Regions from separate parts of the Pseudomonas sp. A-B-19 genome, predicted to be linked through region 1. Evidence: predicted binding sites of a transcription regulator. Region 1 holds the regulator's gene; each other region holds the start of a gene.
What was found. The regulator FliA, encoded in region 1, starts transcription of late flagellar genes. The targets are predictions, from matches to a motif close to CTAAAGTTTNNNNNNNNNNNGCCGNTAA.

Region 1 (5,134 bases):
GCCCTGCCGGCATGGGCAAGACCACCACCCTGGCCAAGCTGGCAGCCCGTTACGTGCTCAAGTACGGCGCGCAGAACATTGCGCTGGTGAGCATGGACAGCTTCCGCATCGGTGCCCAGGAGCAGCTCAAGACCCTGGGGCGCATTCTCAATGTGTCGGTGACCCACGTCGATCCGGGCCAGTCCCTGGTGCAGGCGCTGGAACCCTTGCTGCGCAAGCGCGTGGTGCTGATCGATACCGCGGGCCTGCAGGCCAGCGACCCGGCCCTGCGCATGCAGCTCGAAAGCCTGGCCGGTCGCGGCATCCGTTCAAAAAATTATCTGGTCCTGGCAACCACCAGCCAAAAGCAGGTTCTAACCGCCGCTTATCACAGTTACAAGCGTTGTGGGCTCGCTGGCTGCATCCTGACTAAACTGGATGAGACGGCTAGTCTGGGCGAGGTGTTGAGCCTGGCCATCAGTCATGAGTTACCCGTGGCCTACCTGACCGATGGCCCGCGGATTCCGGATGATCTCCATCTGCCGCGCCGTCATCAGTTGGTCAGTCGCGCCGTCAGCGTGCAAATGCAGGAAGAACCCAGCGAGGAAGCCATGGCTGACATGTTCGCTGATATTTACCACAGCCAAACCAAGCAGGTTGGCTAAGGTAGTAATGAACAGTTTTTGTACCTACATCGATGGTCTGCCATGCATTGTTCCGATTGCGAACGCGCAGCCAGTAATGTGGCCTCCGTCTATGCAAGACAAGGTAAAGAAATAACATGGGCAGCATGCATCCCGTACAGGTGATCGCGGTGACCGGCGGCAAAGGTGGCGTCGGGAAAACTAATGTGTCAGTGAACTTGTCCCTGGCTCTGGCTGAGCTTGGCCGGCGCGTCATGCTGTTGGACGCCGACCTGGGACTGGCGAACGTCGACGTTCTGCTGGGCCTGACACCCAAACGTACCCTGGCCGACGTGATCGAGGGCCGCTGCGAACTGCGCGATGTACTGCTGCAGGGACCTGGCGGCATCCGTATCGTTCCGGCCGCATCCGGCACTCAGAGCATGGTGCATCTGAGCCCCGCGCAACACGCCGGCCTGATCCAGGCCTTCAGTGATATCGGCGACAACCTCGACGTATTGGTGATCGACACCGCGGCGGGCATTGGTGACTCGGTCGTCAGTTTCGTTCGCGCAGCCCAGGAAGTGCTGCTGGTGGTGTGCGATGAGCCGACCTCGATTACCGATGCCTACGCCTTGATCAAGTTGCTCAATCGCGACTACGGCATGAACCGCTTCCGCGTCCTGGCCAACATGGCCCAGAGCCCGCAGGAGGGGCGCAACCTGTTCGCCAAACTGACCAAGGTCACCGATCGCTTCCTCGACGTCGCCCTGCAATACGTCGGCGCGGTGCCCTACGACGAAAGCGTGCGCAAGGCCGTGCAGAAGCAGCGTGCCGTCTACGAGGCCTTCCCGCGCTCCAAGTGCTCGCTGGCATTCAAGGCCATCGCGCAAAAGGTCGATACCTGGCCACTGCCTGCCAACCCCCGTGGGCACCTGGAATTTTTCGTCGAGCGCCTCGTGCAGCAGACAGCAGGACCGGTTCTATGACAGCAAGCGGTTACAACCTCTACAGAAAATCGGCCCGTGATGCGCAGTACGAGCTGATCGAGCGTTACGCGCCGCTGGTTAAACGCATTGCCTACCACTTGCTGGCGCGTCTGCCGGCCAGCGTCCAGGTCGAAGACCTGATCCAGGCCGGGATGATCGGCCTGCTTGAAGTGTCGACCAAATATGACGCCGGCAAAGGCGCCAGTTTCGAGACGTACGCGGGCATTCGAATCCGCGGCGCCATGCTCGATGAAGTGCGCAAGGGGGACTGGGCGCCACGTTCGGTTCACCGCAATACGCGCATGGTCAGTGACGCCATCCGCTCGATTGAAGCGAAAACCGGTCGTGACGCTAAAGATCACGAAGTTGCGGCCGAACTCCAATTGAGTCTCGACGATTACTACGGGATTTTGAACGACACCCTGGGCAGCCGGTTATTCAGTTTCGACGATCTGTTGCAGGACGGCGAACACGAAGGGCTGCACGAGGATGGCGCGAGTGCTCATATCGAGCCGTCACGCGACCTGGAAGATGAACGCTTCCAGGCTGCGCTGGCGGAGGCGATTGCCAATTTGCCGGAGCGTGAGCGACTGGTGTTGGCGCTGTACTACGACGAAGAGTTGAACCTCAAGGAAATCGGTGAGGTCCTGGGGGTCAGCGAATCTCGGGTCAGCCAGTTACACAGCCAGTGCGCGGCCCGTTTGCGGGGGCGTTTGGGGGAGTGGCGAGCGCGCTGAAGGCAGTGTGGGGGACACTGCGAACGAAGCCGGTGTGGTGTTGAACTGCGCCGGTCTCGATCTGTGGTGCTCCAGACAGTCATTGAGTGCTTTGCCGGATTGATTGAAATGGCGCGTCCAGGTGCTGGGCGCGTTTAAGACTGCTTGGAGGTCGAATTGGACAAGAACATGAAAATCCTCATCGTTGATGACTTCTCAACGATGCGGCGGATCATCAAGAACCTGCTGCGTGACCTTGGGTTCACCAACACCGTCGAGGCCGACGATGGCACTACCGCCATTCCGGTACTCAACAGCGGAAGCATCGACTTTCTGGTAACGGACTGGAACATGCCTGGCATGACCGGTATCGATCTGCTGCGCCACGTGCGTGCCGATGAAAAGCTCAAGCACCTGCCAGTGCTGATGGTGACCGCTGAAGCCAAGCGTGAGCAGATCATCGAAGCGGCCCAGGCCGGCGTTAACGGCTATGTGGTCAAACCCTTCACGGCCCAGGCGTTGAAAGAAAAAATCGAGAAGATTTTCGAACGCATCGGTTGATGAGTGCGCCACGGGGGAGCTATGGGCAATAACGAAACTTCATTGGGCGACTTTGAGTCGACCCTGAAAAAACACGCCGTCGAATTGGTCGAGAGCCTTGAAAAAGGCAAGTTCGGCGACGCGGTGCAATTGATCCATGAGCTCAACCAGACCCGTGACCGCGGCCTGTATCAGGAAGTGGGCAAGCTCACTCGCGAACTGCATAGCGCGATCGTCAATTTCCAGATTGACCCGCACATGCCGCAAGCCGAAGAAGTGTCCCAGATCACTGACGCCGCCGAGCGTCTGGGCTATGTGGTCAAGCTGACCGAGGCCGCGGCCAACCGCACCATGGACCTGGTGGAAAGTGCCACGCCGCTGGTCAATGGCCTGGCGGATGAAGCCCAGGTCTTGAGCGCGGACTGGGGGCGCTTCATGCGTCGCGAAGTCGGCGCCGAAGAGTTTCGTGAACTGGCCCGGCGGGTCGACGGGTTCCTCGCGCGCAGCGGCACGGACAATCGCGCGGTGTCGGGCAACCTCAACGACATCCTGCTCGCCCAGGATTACCAGGACCTCACGGGGCAAGTGATCAAGCGAGTGACCCAGTTGGTCACCGAAGTCGAAAGCAACCTGCTCAAGCTCGTGCTGATGGCCAGTCAGGTGGACCGCTTTGCGGGCATCGAACATGACCGTGAAGCGATGCTTGCTGAAAAAGATCCACAAAAACATCTCTCTCAGGGTGAAGGTCCGCAGATTCATGCCGATAAAAGAGAAGACGTTGTGTCCGGTCAGGACGATGTGGACGATTTGCTGTCCAGCCTGGGATTTTAGCGTTTCAGGTTTTTTAGGTTTTTAGACCTTTAGGAGCACCCCCTTAATGAGCTTCGGCGCCGATGAAGAGATCCTTCAGGATTTCCTGGTTGAGGCCGGCGAGATTCTAGAGCAACTGTCCGAGCAACTGGTCGAGCTGGAAAGCCGTCCGGATGATGCGGATCTGCTCAATGCAATTTTTCGCGGTTTTCACACTGTAAAAGGGGGCGCCGGCTTCCTCCAGCTCAACGAGCTGGTGGAGTGCTGCCACATCGCCGAGAACGTGTTCGACATCCTGCGCAAGGGGGAGCGTCGCGTCGATTCGGAACTGATGGACGTGGTTCTCGAAGCGCTGGACGCGGTGAACAGCATGTTCAGCGAGGTCCGCGATCGCGGCCCGATCACGGCCGCTACACCGGAACTGCTCGCGGCGCTGGCACGTCTGGCCGAGCCGCAATCGGCTGACGAGGCGGCTGCTGTACCTGTCGCCGCCGTGGTCGAAGCGCCTGTGGCTGAAAGCGAATCGGGCGATATCACCGACAATGAATTCGAACAACTGCTGGACTCGCTGAACGCCGTCAAGGCTCAGGCCGAGGCACTGGCACCTGTTTGTGCGCCGGTTAGCGATACCGCTGCCAGCGATGAAATCACCGATGCCGAGTTCGAGTCGTTGCTCGATCAACTGCACGGCAAGGGCCAGTTCGCCGTTGACGCGCTGGTCCCGGCACCGGCTGCGGCAGAGGCCCCGAAAGCGGCCGGCGACAGCTCCGATATTACTGACGACGAATTCGAAGCACTACTCGACCAACTGCACGGCAAGGGTAACTTCGCTGTCGATGCGCTTGAATCGGCCATTGCTTCTGTGCCAGCACCTGCTGCGCCAGCCGCCATTGCGGCCGGTAGCGACCTGATCAGCGATCACGAATTTGAATCGCTGCTCGACGAGTTGCACGGCAAGGGCAAGTTCAGCGAAGTCGGCAAGGCGACAGTTGCCAGCGGATCGAACGCGTCCGTTGCCGCGCCGGCCGCGAAGGCGGCGACGCCGAAACCGGTGGCCAAGGCACCTGAGCCAAAAGCCCAAACGCCAGCTGCTGGCGCTGCACCTGCTGCCGCCCGTACTCCGGCCGCGCCACCGGCGGAAAAACCGGCCAGCGAAGCCGAGACCACCGTGCGCGTCGATACCGCGCGTCTCGATGAGATCATGAACATGGTCGGCGAGTTGGTGCTGGTGCGTAACCGCCTGGTCCGCCTGGGCCTCAACAGCGGCGACGAAGCCATGTCCAAGGCCGTGTCGAACCTCGACGTGGTCACGGCCGACCTGCAAACCGCGGTCATGAAGACCCGGATGCAGCCGATCAAGAAAGTCTTCGGGCGCTTCCCACGCCTGGTTCGCGACCTGGCTCGCCAGCTCAAGAAAGAGATCAACCTGGAGCTGGTCGGCGAAGAAACCGACCTCGACAAGAACCTCGTCGAAGCC
Region 2 (5,134 bases), on a different contig from region 1:
GCTGACGCCTTCGCGAGCAAGCTCGCTCCTACAAGGTTATCGGCGTTTGCTGCCCCCCAGCAACGAGCCCATCAAGCCGCGCACCAATTGTCGGCCAATCTGGTTCGCCGCCTGTCGCATCGCTGATTTCAAGGCCTGACCCGCCGCGGTTCCAAGAAACTCTCCCGCCTGTTCGGTGAGACTCGGTTCCTGTTTGCCCTGCTCCGCTTCGGGTTCGGGCGCCAGGCCTTTGCGCCCCATCAACACCTCATAGGCCGACTCACGGTCAATCGGCTTGTCATAACGCCCCTGCAACGGCGACCCGGCAATCAGCGTCGTACGCTCGGCGTCGGTCAAAGGCCCGATCCGCGATTGCGGCGGCGCTACCAGTACCCGCTGGACCATTTCCGGCGTGCCTTTTTCCTGCAAGGTGCCGACCAGAGCCTCGCCGATCCCGAGTTCGGTCAACACCGACAACGTGTCGAACGCCGGATTCGGCCGGAAACCTTCGGCCACCGCGCGCAGGGATTTCTGCTCCTTGGCGGTGAACGCACGCAGACCGTGCTGGATGCGCAAGCCCAACTGCGCCAGCACATCATCCGGCAGGTCACCCGGCGACTGGGTGACGAAATACACGCCCACGCCCTTCGAACGAATCAGCCTCACGACTTGCTCCAGACGATCACGCAATGCCTGGGGCGTACCGTTGAACAACAAGTGGGCCTCGTCGAAGAACAGCGCCAGCAACGGTTTGTCGGCATCGCCACGCTCCGGCAGTTGCTCGAACAGCTCGGCCAGCAGCCACAGCAGGAACGTCGCGTAGACCTTGGGCGCTTCATGCACCAGGCGGCTGGCATCGAGCAAATGAATGCGCCCCCGGCCATCCGCAGTGGGCTGGAGGATGTCTTCGAGTTGCAGCGCCGGCTCGCCGAACAGAGCTTCGGCGCCCTGTTGCTCCAGGGTCGCCAGTCGTCGCAGCAGCGCCTGACTGGAGCCGGTGGTCATCAATGCCGCATCGTCACCCAGCAACCGGGGGTTGTCCCGCAGGTGATTGAGTAACGCCTTCAGATCCTTGAGATCGAGCAACAACAGGCCTTCGCGGTCCGCCACCTTGAACGCGGCGTACAGCGCTGACTGCTGACTGTCGGTCAATTCCAGCAGGCTGCCCAGCAACAGCGGCCCCATTTCACTCAAGGTTGTGCGCAAAGGATGACCGGACTGACCGTGTATGTCCCACAACGTCACCGGATAAGCCTGAGGTTTGTGGTTGAGCCAGGGCATCCCGGCAATCCGCTCGGCGATCTTGCCCTGGGGGGTGCCGGCGGCACCAAGGCCACACAGGTCTCCCTTGATGTCGGCGGCGAACACCGCCACGCCGGCATCGCTGAAGGCTTCGGCCAATCGTTGCAAAGTGACGGTCTTGCCGGTGCCGGTCGCACCTGCGATCAAACCGTGGCGGTTCGCCAGACGCATGGCCTGGGCAATTGGTTGCCCGTTGAGATCGGCGCCGATAACGAGTTGCAATGAGTCAGGCATTTGGTCACCCATGATTAATCTTTGGTCCTACACGGCCGATAGAGATAACGACAAAGCAGTCAGACACGATCTGGTCGGAAATTTCCCTAAGGAGAGTCGGAAAATTCACTTGCTTTCAACCTTGCCCGTCGTGCGTCCCTTTATAAAAGCACGCGCTGGACATCAAGACTTTAGCGGACCCCCAAGCCATGAACAAAAATCTGCGTTTCAGCCATAAAATCCTGCTTGCCGCCGCCCTCATTGTCATTGCCGCCTTCGCCTCATTCACGCTGTACAACGACTATTTGCAGCGCAACGCCATCCGCGAAGACCTGGAAAATTATTTGCAGCAAATGGGCGCAGTGACCGCCAACAATATCCAGACATGGTTGAACGGGCGCAGTCTGCTGATTGAAAACCTGTCACAAACTGTCGCGCTCAACCCCGATGCCGACAACGTTTCCCGGCTGCTTGTACAAAAAGCCGTGACCTCGACCTTCATGGGCGCCTACCTCGGCAGCAAGGATGGCTCTTTCATCATTCGCCCGGACAGCAAGATGCCCGATGGCTATGACCCGCGTGCACGCCCTTGGTACAAGAGTGCGCAAGGCAGCAGCGGTTCGGCATTGACCGAGCCTTATATGGACCTGGCCTCCGGCCAACTGGTGATTTCCATTGTCGACAGCGTTATCAAGGACGGCCAGAACATTGGCGTGGTCGGTGGCGACCTGAGCTTGCAGGTGATCGCCGACAGCCTTGGCACGCTGGATTTCGACGGTATGGGGTATGCCTTTCTGGTCAGTTCCGACGGCAAGATCCTGGTACATCCCGACAAAACGTTGGCGATGAAGACGCTCAAGGATGTCTACCCGCAAGACACGCCGGCCATCAGCAGCACAATGAGCGAAATCCAGGTCGACGGCAAAACCCGCATCGTGACCTTCACCCCGATCAAAGGCTTGTCATCGGTCAACTGGTACATCGGTGTGTCGGTCGACAAGGAAAAAGCCTACTCGATGCTCAGCGAATTCCGCACCTCGGCTGTCGTCGCGACCATCATCGCCGTGGCCATCATCATCGCCCTGCTGGGCATGCTGATTCGCATCCTGATCCAGCCATTGCACGTCATGACCCGTGCCATGGCCGACATTGCTGACGGCGAAGGCGACCTGACCAAACGCCTGACCATCCAGAACAATGACGAATTCGGCACCCTCGGCACCGCATTCAACCGTTTCGTCGAACGCATTCACGGTTCGATCCGCGAAGTGTCCTCGGCCACCGGGCAAGTCAATGAAGTAGCGTTGCGCGTGGTTGCGGCTTCCAATTCGTCGATGTTGAACTCCGACCAGCAAGCCTCGCGCACCAGCAGCGTAGCAGCCGCCATCAACCAGCTCGGCGCCGCTGCTCAGGAAATTGCCCGCAACGCCGCTCAGGCGTCGAGCCAGGCCAGCGATGCCCGCAACCTGGCTGAAGACGGCCAGCAAGTGGTGGACCGCAGCATCGTGGCGATGAATCAACTGTCGAGCATGCTCAGCGCATCGAGCTCCAACATCGAATCGCTGAACAGCAAAACGGTGAACATCGGGCAGATTCTCGAAGTGATCACCAGCATTTCCCAGCAAACCAACTTGCTGGCACTCAACGCCGCGATTGAAGCAGCCCGCGCCGGTGAGGCCGGTCGCGGTTTTGCGGTGGTGGCGGACGAAGTGCGCAACCTGGCACATCGCACGCAGGAATCGGCACAACAGGTGCAAACCATGATCGAGGAGCTGCAGGTCGGCGCCCGGGAATCGGTCAGCACCATGAGCGATAGTCAACGCCACAGCCAGGACAGCGTGGAGATCGCCAACCTCGCGGGCGAACGCCTGAACAGCGTGACGCTGCGTATCGGTGAAATCGACGGCATGAACCAGTCGGTGGCTACCGCGACCGAGGAACAGACCGCCGTGGTGGAGTCGATCAACGTCGACATCACCGAGATCAACACGCTGAATCAGGAAGGCGTGGAAAACCTGCAATCTACATTGCGCGCCTGCTCGGACCTTGAGCAGCAGGCGGCGCGGTTGAAGCAACTGGTAGGCAGTTTCCGTATCTAGTGCCTGGACCGGCCTCTTCGCTGGCAAGCCAGCTCCTACAGGGTTTAGCGTGAAATCTGTAGGAGCTGGCTTGCCAGCGAAGGCCTCGCCTCCACCCGCACAACCCCAACCGAACATCTATCCTTCATATAGGTCAACCAAGGGAGTACCGGGACTGGAGGAGCGTTCATCGTGCATATCGCTGACATCACCATGTTCTACGCCCCTGCCAGCGGTGGCGTGCGCACTTATCTGGATGCGAAGCACCGTCGTTTGGGCATCAAACCGGGCATTCGCCACAGTTTGCTGATTCCCGGCTCTTCTTTTAGCGAACAGGATGGTATTTACACCGTTCCGGCCCCTGCCCTGCCCTTCGGCAAGGGCTATCGCTTCCCTCTGCGCCTCGCGCCCTGGCGCAATGTCTTGCAGGATTTGCAGCCCGACCTGATCGAAGTCGGCGATCCTTACCTCACGGCCTGGGCGGCGCTGGATGCGCGGCGCCAACTCGATGTGCCGGTCATCGGCTTTTATCACTCGGACCTGCCCCTGCTGGTCAGCAACCGCATGGGCCATTGGCTGACCAACAACGTCGAGGCCTATGTCAGCAAGCTCTACGGCAACTTTGACCGCGTACTGGCGCCCAGTCAGGTCATGGCCGACAAGCTCACCGGGCTGAGAGTCAAGAATGTGTTTGTGCAACCGCTCGGCGTCGACCTGCAAACCTTCAATCCCGATGCCAGAGACCCCGGGCTGCGAGCCAAGTTGGGACTGGACGAAAATACCCGGCTGCTGATCTTCGCCGGGCGCGGATCCAAGGAAAAAAACCTGCCGGTGCTGCTCGACTGCATGAAACGCCTGGGCCGACGCTATCACCTGCTGCTGGTTGGCTCGTCGATGCCCACGGCCGTGCCGTCCAACGTGACGGTGATCGACGAGTTTTGCCCGGCGACGCAGGTGGCCCGCCTGATGGCCAGCGCCGATGCACTGTTGCACGCCGGCGATCAGGAAACCTTCGGTCTGGTCATTCTGGAGGCCATGGCCAGCGGTATTCCGGTGGTGGTCGTGGCGGCCGGGGCCTTCGAGGAAATCGTCACCGAGGACTGCGGCCGGCTCTGTGCGCCGAACAATCCCGCCGCGATGGCCACCGCCGTTCGAGAATTGTTCGGGTCGGGCAACACAACGCTGGGCAGACAGGCGCGATTGCACGTCGAACGGCATTACGCCTGGGACACCGTGGTCAACAGCCTGTTGCGCCACTACCACGCCGTGCTCGGCAGCCAATGGCCGCTGACAGCCAATGGTTGAGTCCATGAACAGTCCCGCTTTACTGTTGGTACTGCACGACGTGGCACCGCCAACCTGGGCCGATTACCAGCCGTTCGTCAAAGCCGTCGACGCGTTGGATGGCGTGCCGATCACCTGGCTGGTGGTACCGGACTTCCACAAACACAACAACCTGGACGCCCATCCGCAATTTTGTCGTCTGCTCAGTAACCGGCTCGCCCGGGGCGACGAACTGGCGCTGCATGGCTACTTCCACTACGACGACGGGCCGATGACCA
Region 3 (5,134 bases), on a different contig from region 1:
ACCGGCAGGCCGAACATGTCGGCGGCACCGATGGTCAGCATCGCCACGGTTTCTGCCGAGGCGCCCTGGGCGTAGGTCAGGTGGGTCTTGCCGATTTTCTCGCCGACGGTCACCACGATGCGCTTCCAGCCGACCATGGTGCCCAGACCCAGGGCGATGGCCACGGCGATTTTCACCCACAAAGGAATGAACCGCGTGGAGTTGTCGATCTGTTGCTTGAACAGTTGCAGCTTGCCGCTGGTGTCGGCGTCGAAATTGCCGACTTTGTTCTTGTCCATCAGGCGAATGGTTTCGCTGCTCAAATACATGTCGTTACGCACGTTGCCCACGGCCTCGGCCGGGACTTTCGACAGCGAGCCATAACCCTTGACCTGGGCACCGATGCTGCCGGTCAGCGCCGCCAGTGCCGGCACCAGTTGCGGGGTCGCTTCCTTGCTGCGCACGTATTCGGACAGCACCGCGCGTGGGTCGGCGGGGGCCGGTTGCGGTGCCGCCTTGACCAGTGCTTGCTGGGTGACTTCGGCGACGGCCGCGAACTGCAACGCTTGATCGGCCGGCATGGTGCGGTTCAACGCGTACGCCATTGGCAGCGTGCCCACCAGAATCAGCATGATCAGGCCCATGCCTTTCTGGCCGTCGTTGGAACCGTGGGCAAACGACACACCGGTGCAGGTCAGGATCAACAGGCCGCGAATCCACCATGGCGGCGGGGTCGCGCCCTTTGGCTCCTTGTACAGCGCACGATTCTTGACGAACGCGCGCAACGCCAGCAACAGCAGCGCGGCGCAGCCGAAGCCGACCAGCGGCGAGAGCAGCAACGCGTAACCGATCTTGGTGGCCTGGGCCCAGTCCACTCCGCTGGTGCCGTCGTGGCCGTGCATCAGGGCGTTGGCCACGCCGACCCCGATGATCGAACCGATCAGGGTGTGCGATGACGACGCCGGCAGCCCCAGCCACCAGGTGCCGAGGTTCCACAGGATGGCGGCGATCAGCAGGGCGAAGATCATCGCGAAGCCGGCCGACGAGCCGACTTGCAGGATCAGCTCCACCGGCAGCAGGGCGATGATGCCGAACGCCACCGCGCCGCTGGACAGCAGCACCCCGAGGAAATTGAAAAATCCGGACCAGACCACCGCCACGTTCGGCGGCAGCGAGTGGGTGTAAATCACCGTGGCCACCGCGTTGGCGGTGTCGTGGAAACCGTTGACGAACTCAAAGCCCAGGGCGATCAACAACGCCACGCCGAGCAGCAGGAACGGCGTCCAGGTGGTCACCACCGTGCCGAGTTCGTTCATGTCGTGCATCAGGCTATAGGCGGTAAACAACAAGCCGGTGGCCAGCACGGCAAAAAACACCACGATGGTGATCAGGCCGGGTTTCTTGTCGAATTGCGGTATAGCGCTACTGGCGGGCGCCGGGGCGGCGGTGAAGGAGGGCGTAGCCATCACGGACAGTCCTGAGGAGGGAGGTGTATCAGTGATAATCGTTGCTAATTGTTACAGGGAGACTGCTCTGGGTCAGGGTTTGGGGTTATTGCAGGCCGCGGATCTGAAGTCGAACGCTTAAAACTGTGGGAGCGAGCTTGCTCGCGATAGCGGTGTGTCAGCCGACAATAATGTTGGATTTGCCGACGTCATCGCGAGCAAGCTCGCTCCCACAGGGATCACAGGGATCACAGGGATCACAGGGATACTCAATAATCCCGCTGCTTGCGAAACGCCCAGCGCCCGGCAAACACGGTAAAGGTCGCAACCAGCGCCACCAGGATCCAGAAACCTTCCGGATCACCGGCCAGTGGAATGCCGCCGACGTTCATGCCGAAGAAGCCGGCGATGATGTTGATCGGCAGCGCCAGCACCGTTACCACCGTCAGGGTGAACAGCGTGCGGTTGGTCTGTTCGTTGATGTTGGCGGCGATCTCTTCCTGCAACAGCTTGATCCGCTCACCCAGCGCCGTGAGGTCGTTGATGATCAGCGCAAACTCCTCGGTGGATTTGCGCAGCTCCTTCACGTCTTCCTTTTGCAGCCATTGCGGTGGCCGGTTGAGCAAGCGCAGCAAAGAGCCCGGCTCCAGCGCCAGCAGCCGTTGCAAACGCACCAGCACCCGGCGGTTGGCGCCCAGTTCAGCGCGGTTGGTCGACAGCCGTGAGGACAGCAACTCATCTTCGATCTGATCCACGCTCTGGCTGGTCTTGCGCACGATCTGGGTCAGCACTTCACCCTGGTCGCGCAGCAAATGCACCAGCAACTCCAGCGGGGAGCGAAAGCATTCCCGGGCCTTCACCGACGAGCGCAGTTTGTCCACCGAGTGCAGCGGTTGCAGGCGGGCGCTGACGATCAGCCGGCTGCGGGCGCACACCCACAGCGTCGAGACGTCCGAGGAGACCATGTTGCTGAGGTTGAACACCACGTCGTTGACCACCGCCAGCAACGCCGAATCGACATGTTCGATGCGCGTCGAGCGCGAGCCTTCGTGCAGTGCTTCGAAAAATTCCTCGGGCAACTCCAGATGGCTTTTCATCCAGCGCTCGCACGCGGCATGGGCGAGGTTCAGGTGCAGCCAGAGAAATTGCTCGTCGCTCTGCGGTTGTTGCAGGTACTGCAAGGCCTCGGCGGAATTGATTTCCCGACCGGGTTCACCTGGGCGAAAGCTGAAACCGTAGAGCAGGCCGAACAGATCCGTGTCGCGATGACTGTGATCGATGCTGTGGTTCATGAGGGCTCGCAAGGGGAGGCGCCTGTCACATGTTTTACAGGTTCACTTGAGCGGCATCATCGCAAGCGGGGATGACGTTTTTGTGACGAGAAAATAACGCAAACGATTGCACTACCGGCGGTCGGGATTTTCTCAAGAACCGCTCTGGCTAGCCGATCACGCTTGGGTTAGTAGCGCGCCGCAGGCCTGGGCCGAAACCGCAGACAGGGATGTCCGGACACCTTTCACGCCTTACCGGGGCGTGCTTCATTCCTGTCATGAGTACCATCCGATGCTTTTGCAAAAGTCCCTGAGAGCACAAATTCTCGCCCTGCTGAGCGGCAGCTTGCTGGCGATGCTGTTGATCGCCCTGGCGTGCTTTAACTTCCTTTCCAATGGCGTGCAGAGCTACGCCAATCTGATCGAAGGCCCGCTGCATACCTCGCAATTGATCGATGAAGCCAACCTGCAATTCAAGGTGCAGGTGCAGGAGTGGAAAAACGTCCTGTTGCGCGGCAAGCAACCGGCGGACCTGAGCAAGTACTGGGGGCAATTCGAAGACCGTCAGCGCGATGTGCAAAAAATCCTCGGCGAGCTGGCCGGGCAGAAGGGCATCGAGCCGTCACTCAAGAGCCGCATCGAGCGCTTGCGTGAAGAACATCGCCAGTTGGGCGCGGCCTATCAGAAGGGCCGGGATGCGTACGTGGCCGCCGGTGGTGACCCGACGGCCGGCGACGCGGCGGTCAAGGGCGTGGACCGCGCGGCCAGCGATCAGATGAGTGAACTGGTCAGCGAATTGCGCAAGCAGGGCGCCGAACAATCGACGCTGATCAGCGCCGCCGCCGATCGCACGGTGCTGCTGGGGATCATGGTGATGCTGGTTTCGGGTTTGCTGATCGGCCTGTTGAGCCTGTGGCTGGTCAACCGCAACCTGGTCGAACCGATCCGCAAACTGATCGAATACGTGGCGCAACTCAGCCAGGGCCGTTTTGCCGAGCGCGTGGCCAGCAGCCGCCAGGACGAGTTGGGCAAACTGGCGATGGCCGCCAACACCCTGCGCGATTTCCTCGCCGAAACCTTCAGCCGCTTGCAGCGCAGCGCGTCGGACCTGGACAGCGCCAGCGGTGAGTTGAACTCGATCGCCACCGTGATGGCCGGCGGTACCAACGAGCAGTTCAATCGCACCGATCAGGTGGCCACGGCAATGAACGAAATGTCCGCTACGGCACAGGAAGTGGCCCGTCATGCCGCCGAAGCGGCGCGGGCCGCCGACGATGCCGACCAGTCTGCCCAGCAGGGCGAAAAAGTCATGCAGGGCACCATCGACACCATCACCCGGATGCGCGGCGAAATCGCCAACACCGCCACGGTCATCCGCCAGCTGGAAACCGACAGCGGGCGCATCGGCAAAGTCCTGGAAGTGATCCGCGGCATCGCCGAACAGACCAACCTGCTGGCACTCAACGCGGCCATCGAAGCGGCCCGCGCCGGTGAGGCCGGACGCGGTTTCGCAGTGGTGGCCGATGAAGTGCGCAGCCTGGCCCAGCGCACGGCGGCGTCGATCATCGAGATCAACCAGATCATCCAGACCGTGCAGAGCGGTGCAATCGAAGCGGCCCAGGCGATTGAAAGCGGTCAGTCGCGCAGCGAACAAAGCGTGCAGCAAGTGACTGAGGCCGGCGCCATGCTCGAACGCATCACCCTGGCCGTGGAAGCCATCCGCGACATGAACCGTCAGATCGCTACTGCCGCCGAAGAGCAGACCTCGGTGGCCGAAGATATCTCGCGCAACCTCACCGAAATCACCAGCATCGCCAGTACCAACCTGGACAACGTGCAGCGCACTGAAGCAGCCAGCAACAACCTGCATGGTTTGTCGGGGCAGTTGAACGAGGTGACGGCGCGCCTGAGCGCTTGAGTCCAGAATGCACAAAAGCCGCACGATTTCTCAACCGTGCGGCTTTTGTGCGTTTCGGGATCAGGTGTCCTGTTTGTTTTTCAGGACCTTGCCGTTGGAGGCATCGATGTCCACATCCCACTCGACGTTCTTGGCGTCACGCAGTTCGACTTCGTACTCGTAACCGTTGAAGTAGTTGTCCAGTTCGGTTTTGGTAATCGTTGCACCCGGGTGCAGATCCAGCGCGATCCTGTTCAGATCTTCCAGCGACTTGATCTTGCCGTCCTTGACCAGTTGCGGGACCTCATCGACCCGTACATCGGCCTGGGCCAGGCCCACAGTGAGGGTCAGGGTTGCAGCGGTAAACAGGGCAGTCAGGGGCTTCATGGGCTTCTTTCCTTGGGTGATCCGTTCAAGTGAGACCAGGTTAGCCTGTGTAACTTAATCCACCCTTAAATCCCTCGACATGTGCTGCATCAATCCCTGCTGGACCGTGCCCGGACATACAAACACAAATACCTGTAGGAGCGGGCTTGCCCGCG
Region 4 (5,134 bases), on a different contig from region 1:
GGCGTCACCAGACCGGCCCAGACGGTTTCAATCGACGCCACGATCATCGCACCCACCAGCACCACGGCCATTGGGCCGCGCTCGGTGTCGAAAATGCACGCCACGCGCTCGTTGCGGGCAAACAATTCCGGAACGTTTTCAGCAGTAGTCTGGTTGACCGAGAACAGACGACCCGGGATGTAGACCATCTCACGCAGGGTGCCAGCCAGTGGCATGTGCACGCGGTGATAGTCCTTCGGCGACAGGTAGATAGTCGCGAAGTCACCGCCCATGAACGGCGCAGCGATTGCCGCATCGCCACCCAACAGTTCCAGCACGCTGAAGCTGTGGCCCTTGGCCTGGAACACGCGACCATGCTCGATCGGGCCGAGCTGGCTGATCGCGCCGTCGGCCGGGCTGAGGATCGCGCCCGGGGTCTCGTCCAACGGGCGGGCACCGTCTTTCAGTGCGCGGGTGAAGAACGCGTTGAAGTGCTCGTAGGCGGTCAGGTCTTCGACCAGCGCCTGGGACATGTCCACCTGATAACGCTTGGCGAACCAGGCGGTAAAGGCGATCTTGAACCAGCGCACGCGGCATTCGGCGATGCAGCCGGCCAATCGCGAGAGCAAGTTGTGGGGCAGCAGGTACTGGCTGACGATAAACAGACGCTTGTTCATTAACTGTCCTTAAAAACCTTAAATCTCAACGGGCGTATCGGGATGGTTACCCCATTCGCCCCAGGAGCCGGCGTAGCCTTTGACCCGCGGATAACCGAGAGCCTTGGCCACCAGATAGGTGAAGCCAGAACGATGGTGGGTCTGGCAGTGGGTAATCACTTCTTTGTCTTTGCTGATCCCGAGTTGTTCGAGGATCTGCGGCATGTCGGTGCGGATGCGCAACTGGCGCGCCTGATCCATGCCGGCGGTCCATTCGAAATTGACCGCGCCGGGAATGTGCCCGCCCTTGGCTGCCAGGACTTTCTCGCCGGAGTACTCCTGCGGGCCGCGAGCGTCCCAGATTGCCAGGTCGGCGGCGCCGAGTCGGCTTTGCAGGTATTCGCGGGTGGCGGTGGGTTCATCATGCAAGGTCAGTGCAACCGGGCCACCCACGGGTGGCGGGATCTGGATCGACATGGGCAAACCCTCTGCCATCCAGGCTCTCAGGCCGCCGTCGACATAGTGGTACTTGCTGTGGCCGATGACATCCAGCAGCCAGATGAAGCGCCCGGCCCAGCCGCCGCCTTCGTCGTCATACACCACGTAGACCGCATCGGGGTTGTGTCCCAGCTCACCAAACAAGGTTTCGAGTGCTGCCTGCGGGGGTATCAGTCCCGGGGCGGGAGCCAGGCCGAGCTGCGTGCGTTTCGGTTCGACAAAACGCGCGCCGGGAATGTGCCCTTCGGCGTAGCGGGCGGTACTGGTCAAGTCCACCAGAATCAGTTCGCGGGCGTCGAGGCGAGGGAGCAAGTCGCTCGGCTCGATCACCAGCGGCAAGCCAGAGAAGTCAGACATGTGAGGTCTCCAGAGCACAAAAGGGAGGATTGTAGCGCAGCCTCATCGGCCACGGTGGCTAAAGCTGTGCAGGGCTTTCTCGATGCACTGTGCGGTTTTGCCGAAGGCCTGTACGGAAATTTCCGAAAACGGCCCACCGCCTTGATCCGCCACGACGATCATGATCACCCGGCCATTGTTGACCAGCGAGCGCAGCAGCAGATGTTCGCCGCTGAACTGCGAACGCAGGCTGTTGGGCAGGAGGGCCGAGAACTGCGCGTTGTTGGCGGGTGTCAGGCGCACCTGGGCCTGTTGCGCGAGCAGGCGTTGCAACACGCTGCTCTGGCTGACCACGAAGTTCAATCCGGCCGCTTCCTTCGGCAGGCCGGCCGTCTGGTGCACGCGCAGGTTGGCATGAGTGCGGTCGGCCATCAGGATCATCACCCGACGCATGCCGCAGGCCACCAGGGCGTCCCGGGCGGCGATGGTCAGGTGCATGGCATTGGTGAAACGACTCGGCTCGGTCAGCAACTGGGCACATTGCTTACGCCATTTCGCCAGATCTTCGGCGGTCGGTGCCGAGGCCGGCAGCAGCCCGGCGTGGACACGGTTCATGCCCCGTGGCCAGATCAGCGATTCGGCGGGGTGCCAGAGGTCGGGCATGGCGTGTTGGCGTGCGCTGTTGGCGGCTTGCTGGTGCAGTTGCTGTTGCACCTCGTCCATCGGTATTTGCAGATAAAGGCTGGTCAGCAATTGCCAGCGCTCACTGTGCGGGCTGTCCCAGGCGTGTTGTGCCGACAGCGCCAGCCCGTTGGCCAGTAGCACTGTGTTGGCCGGCTGATTGAGCCAGCGACGCAGGGTCGGATCGTCATCGAGACGGTTCTGCTGGCGCAGTGGATGCTCACTGTCACGGGCGATGCGCAGGACTTTCACCAGTTCCCGCTGCTCGGTGAGCAACAGGCGATAACACTGCTGCACCCAGATCGGCAGGCGCCAGACCTCCACCAGCGCCTGGCCGATGGCCAGCAGGCGCACACCAAACAGTTGCTGTTCGACTTTGCGTGCCGACTCACCTTTATGGATGACCCGCAGCTCCCACTCTTCGAGCAGTTTCGGATGAGTCAGCGCCAAAGGCCACAGGGGTGATAGAAACAGCAGGCTGCCCCAGTGGATGTCCTGCCACAGGCGCGCCAGGCGACTGGCAAAAAAACCGTTGGCCTGTTGCGTGGCGTGCTGGCTGATCATCTGCAGCTGACGCAAGGCTTTGGGAATCTCGGACTGGGGTTCGGCGGGCAGGCGCGCGAGCAGTTCTTCGGTGCGTTTCAGACCGAGGCGATTGATTGCGATCTCAAGGTTTTCCGCAGGCGTGCTCATGCCGCCGTGGGTGTGCCGGTTGGCTTCGCGAATCACGCTCAAGGCCAGGGCCGGGCTGCCTTGCATGAGGTCGGCGATGTCGCGCAGTGAGCTGCGATTGTCGCGGATGGCTTTGCAGACACGGTCGTGGCTGGCTTGCGGGACGGGAAGCCGTACGCCATCGAGCAACTTTACCCAGCCTTCGAGTGTTGTTGGTTTTGGCGTTGGAACGTTCGTTTCATTAACCATGGTGGGAGGCGATCATCGTCAACATTACCTGGGCCCGGATGGGGTCAAATCAGTTTTTCGCCTGAACGGCCTATAGTCTGGCGCAGTTTTGCCGATAAGTAGAAGAAGAGATTTTTTAACTTCCGAATATGACCTTGAACCCGACTCAGTAAGTGCTCTCCTAACCTATGGCTAAAATTATCGGCATCATCGTCGTATTCGCGAGCGTGCTCGGCGGATACGTGCTTTCCCACGGCAAGATTGCCGCCCTGATCCAGCCTTTCGAGGTCATGATCATCGGTGGCGCCGCCCTTGGCGCATTCTTGCAGGCCAACCCCGGCCACATGACGATGCACGTGCTCAAGAAGTCCCTGAGCATGTTCGGTTCGCGTTTCAACCACGGCTTCTATCTGGAAGTGCTGGGCCTGATCTACGAGATCCTCAACAAGAGCCGCCGCGAAGGCATGATGGCCATCGAAGGTGACATCGAGGACGCTGCCGCGAGCCCGATCTTCGCCAAGTACCCGACCGTTCTCAAGGACGAGCGCATGACCGCGTTCATCTGCGATTACCTGCGCATCATGTCCTCCGGCAACATGGCTCCGCACGAGCTGGAAGGCTTGTTCGACATGGAACTGTTCAGTCTCAAGGAAGATCTGGAACACCCATCCCACGCCGTGAACGGCATCGCCGACGCCATGCCCGGTTTCGGTATCGTCGCGGCGGTACTGGGGATCGTGGTGACCATGGCTTCGCTGGGTGAGGGCGATCAGAAATCTATCGGCCTGCACGTAGGTGCGGCACTGGTGGGTACCTTCTTCGGTATTCTCGCCGCCTACGGCTTCTTCGGCCCGCTGGCCCATTCCCTGGCCCACGATGCCAAGGAAGAACTGAATGTCTACGAAGCCATCAAGGCCTCGCTGGTGGCTTCGGCTTCCGGCATGCCGCCATCGCTGGCCGTGGAGTTCGGGCGCAAGGTACTTTACCCGGCGCACCGTCCAAGTTTCGCCGAGCTGGAACAAGCGGTTCGCGGTCGATAAGTTATGGAAAACAATCAGCCGATAATCATCAAGCGCGTCAAGCGCATCGCCGGCGGACACCACGGAGGCGCCTGGAAAATCGCCTTCGCGGACTTCGCCACAGCGATGATGGCGTTCTTCCTGGTGTTGTGGCTGCTGTCCACCGCCACGCCGGAACAGAAGATTGCCATCGCCGGTTACTTCAAGGACCCGATCGGTTTTTCCGAAAGCGGCACGCCCTACATCATCGATCTGGGGGGCACGCCGACCCTGGCGCCGGAAAACACCCTCAACCCCGAAGTGAAGTCCCAGCCGCAGCCGGACAAGGTCACCATCGATACCGACCAGGTCGAAGGCATGGCCGAGCAGGTCGAGAAAGAACGCCTCGAATTGTTGCTGCAAGAACTGCAGAACAAGGTTGAAGAGAACCCGCAGCTGCAGAAGTTCAAGGATCAGATCCTGTTCGAAATCACACAGGACGGCCTGCGTATCCAGATCATGGACGCAGAAAACCGCCCGATGTTCGACTCAGGCTCGGCCCGTCTGAAACCGTATTTCGAAGACATCCTGCTGGCCATGGCCGACACCATCAAGGCAGTGCCGAACAAGATCAGCATCAGCGGCCACACCGATGCCAAGCCATACACCGGCACCGGTGATTTCGGTAACTGGGAGCTCTCAGCCAACCGTGCCAACGCCGCGCGTCGTGCGCTGGTGGCGGGCAGCTATCCGGATGCGCAGGTGGCGCGGGTGGTCGGTTATGCCTCGTCGGCCCTGTTCGATCGCGAGCATCCGTTCAACCCGGTGAACCGTCGTATCGACATTGTGGTGCTGACCAAGAAAGCCCAACGTGCGATCGAAGGTTCGCAAGGTGCGGAGCCTGCCCCCGATGCGCCGCAAGGTTCGGCTGCTCCGGGAGCCGCACCGGCTACACCGGTCGACCCGAACGCATTGCCGGCGGACAAGGAACCGCTGCCGGCCCACGAACTGCGCGAACGTCTGAACTTGTTCGATAATCCGGCACCGAAACCGGGTGAGCCAGCCAAACCGGCTGAACCGCCCAAG

Region 2: the regulator FliA is predicted to act here: its motif matches at 1,530-1,557, upstream of KGA81_RS22745 (methyl-accepting chemotaxis protein).
Region 3: the regulator FliA is predicted to act here: its motif matches at 2,848-2,875, upstream of KGA81_RS26095 (methyl-accepting chemotaxis protein).
Region 4: the regulator FliA is predicted to act here: its motif matches at 3,142-3,169, upstream of motA (flagellar motor stator protein MotA).

The regions. Positions count from the first base shown of each region.
Region 1 covers NZ_JAGYGN010000001.1:427,020-432,153, reverse strand. The annotation lists gene flhF (flagellar biosynthesis protein FlhF) at 1-644, shown strand, start outside; gene fleN (flagellar synthesis regulator FleN) at 761-1,591, shown strand; gene fliA (RNA polymerase sigma factor FliA) at 1,588-2,328, shown strand; gene KGA81_RS01900 (chemotaxis response regulator CheY) at 2,497-2,868, shown strand; gene KGA81_RS01895 (protein phosphatase CheZ) at 2,890-3,678, shown strand; gene KGA81_RS01890 (chemotaxis protein CheA) at 3,725-5,134, shown strand, end outside.
Region 2 covers NZ_JAGYGN010000024.1:4,634-9,767, reverse strand. The annotation lists gene KGA81_RS22750 (helicase HerA-like domain-containing protein) at 37-1,515, opposite strand; gene KGA81_RS22745 (methyl-accepting chemotaxis protein) at 1,704-3,593, shown strand; gene KGA81_RS22740 (glycosyltransferase family 4 protein) at 3,765-4,877, shown strand; gene KGA81_RS22735 (DUF2334 domain-containing protein) at 4,870-5,134, shown strand, end outside.
Region 3 covers NZ_JAGYGN010000033.1:8,342-13,475, forward strand. The annotation lists gene KGA81_RS26085 (inorganic phosphate transporter) at 1-1,445, opposite strand, end outside; gene KGA81_RS26090 (transporter) at 1,694-2,716, opposite strand; gene KGA81_RS26095 (methyl-accepting chemotaxis protein) at 2,988-4,613, shown strand; gene KGA81_RS26100 (PepSY domain-containing protein) at 4,674-4,979, opposite strand.
Region 4 covers NZ_JAGYGN010000007.1:117,966-123,099, forward strand. The annotation lists gene asd (archaetidylserine decarboxylase) at 1-656, opposite strand, end outside; gene KGA81_RS10290 (rhodanese-like domain-containing protein) at 675-1,490, opposite strand; gene KGA81_RS10295 (HDOD domain-containing protein) at 1,533-3,071, opposite strand; gene motA (flagellar motor stator protein MotA) at 3,239-4,090, shown strand; gene motB (flagellar motor protein MotB) at 4,094-5,134, shown strand, end outside.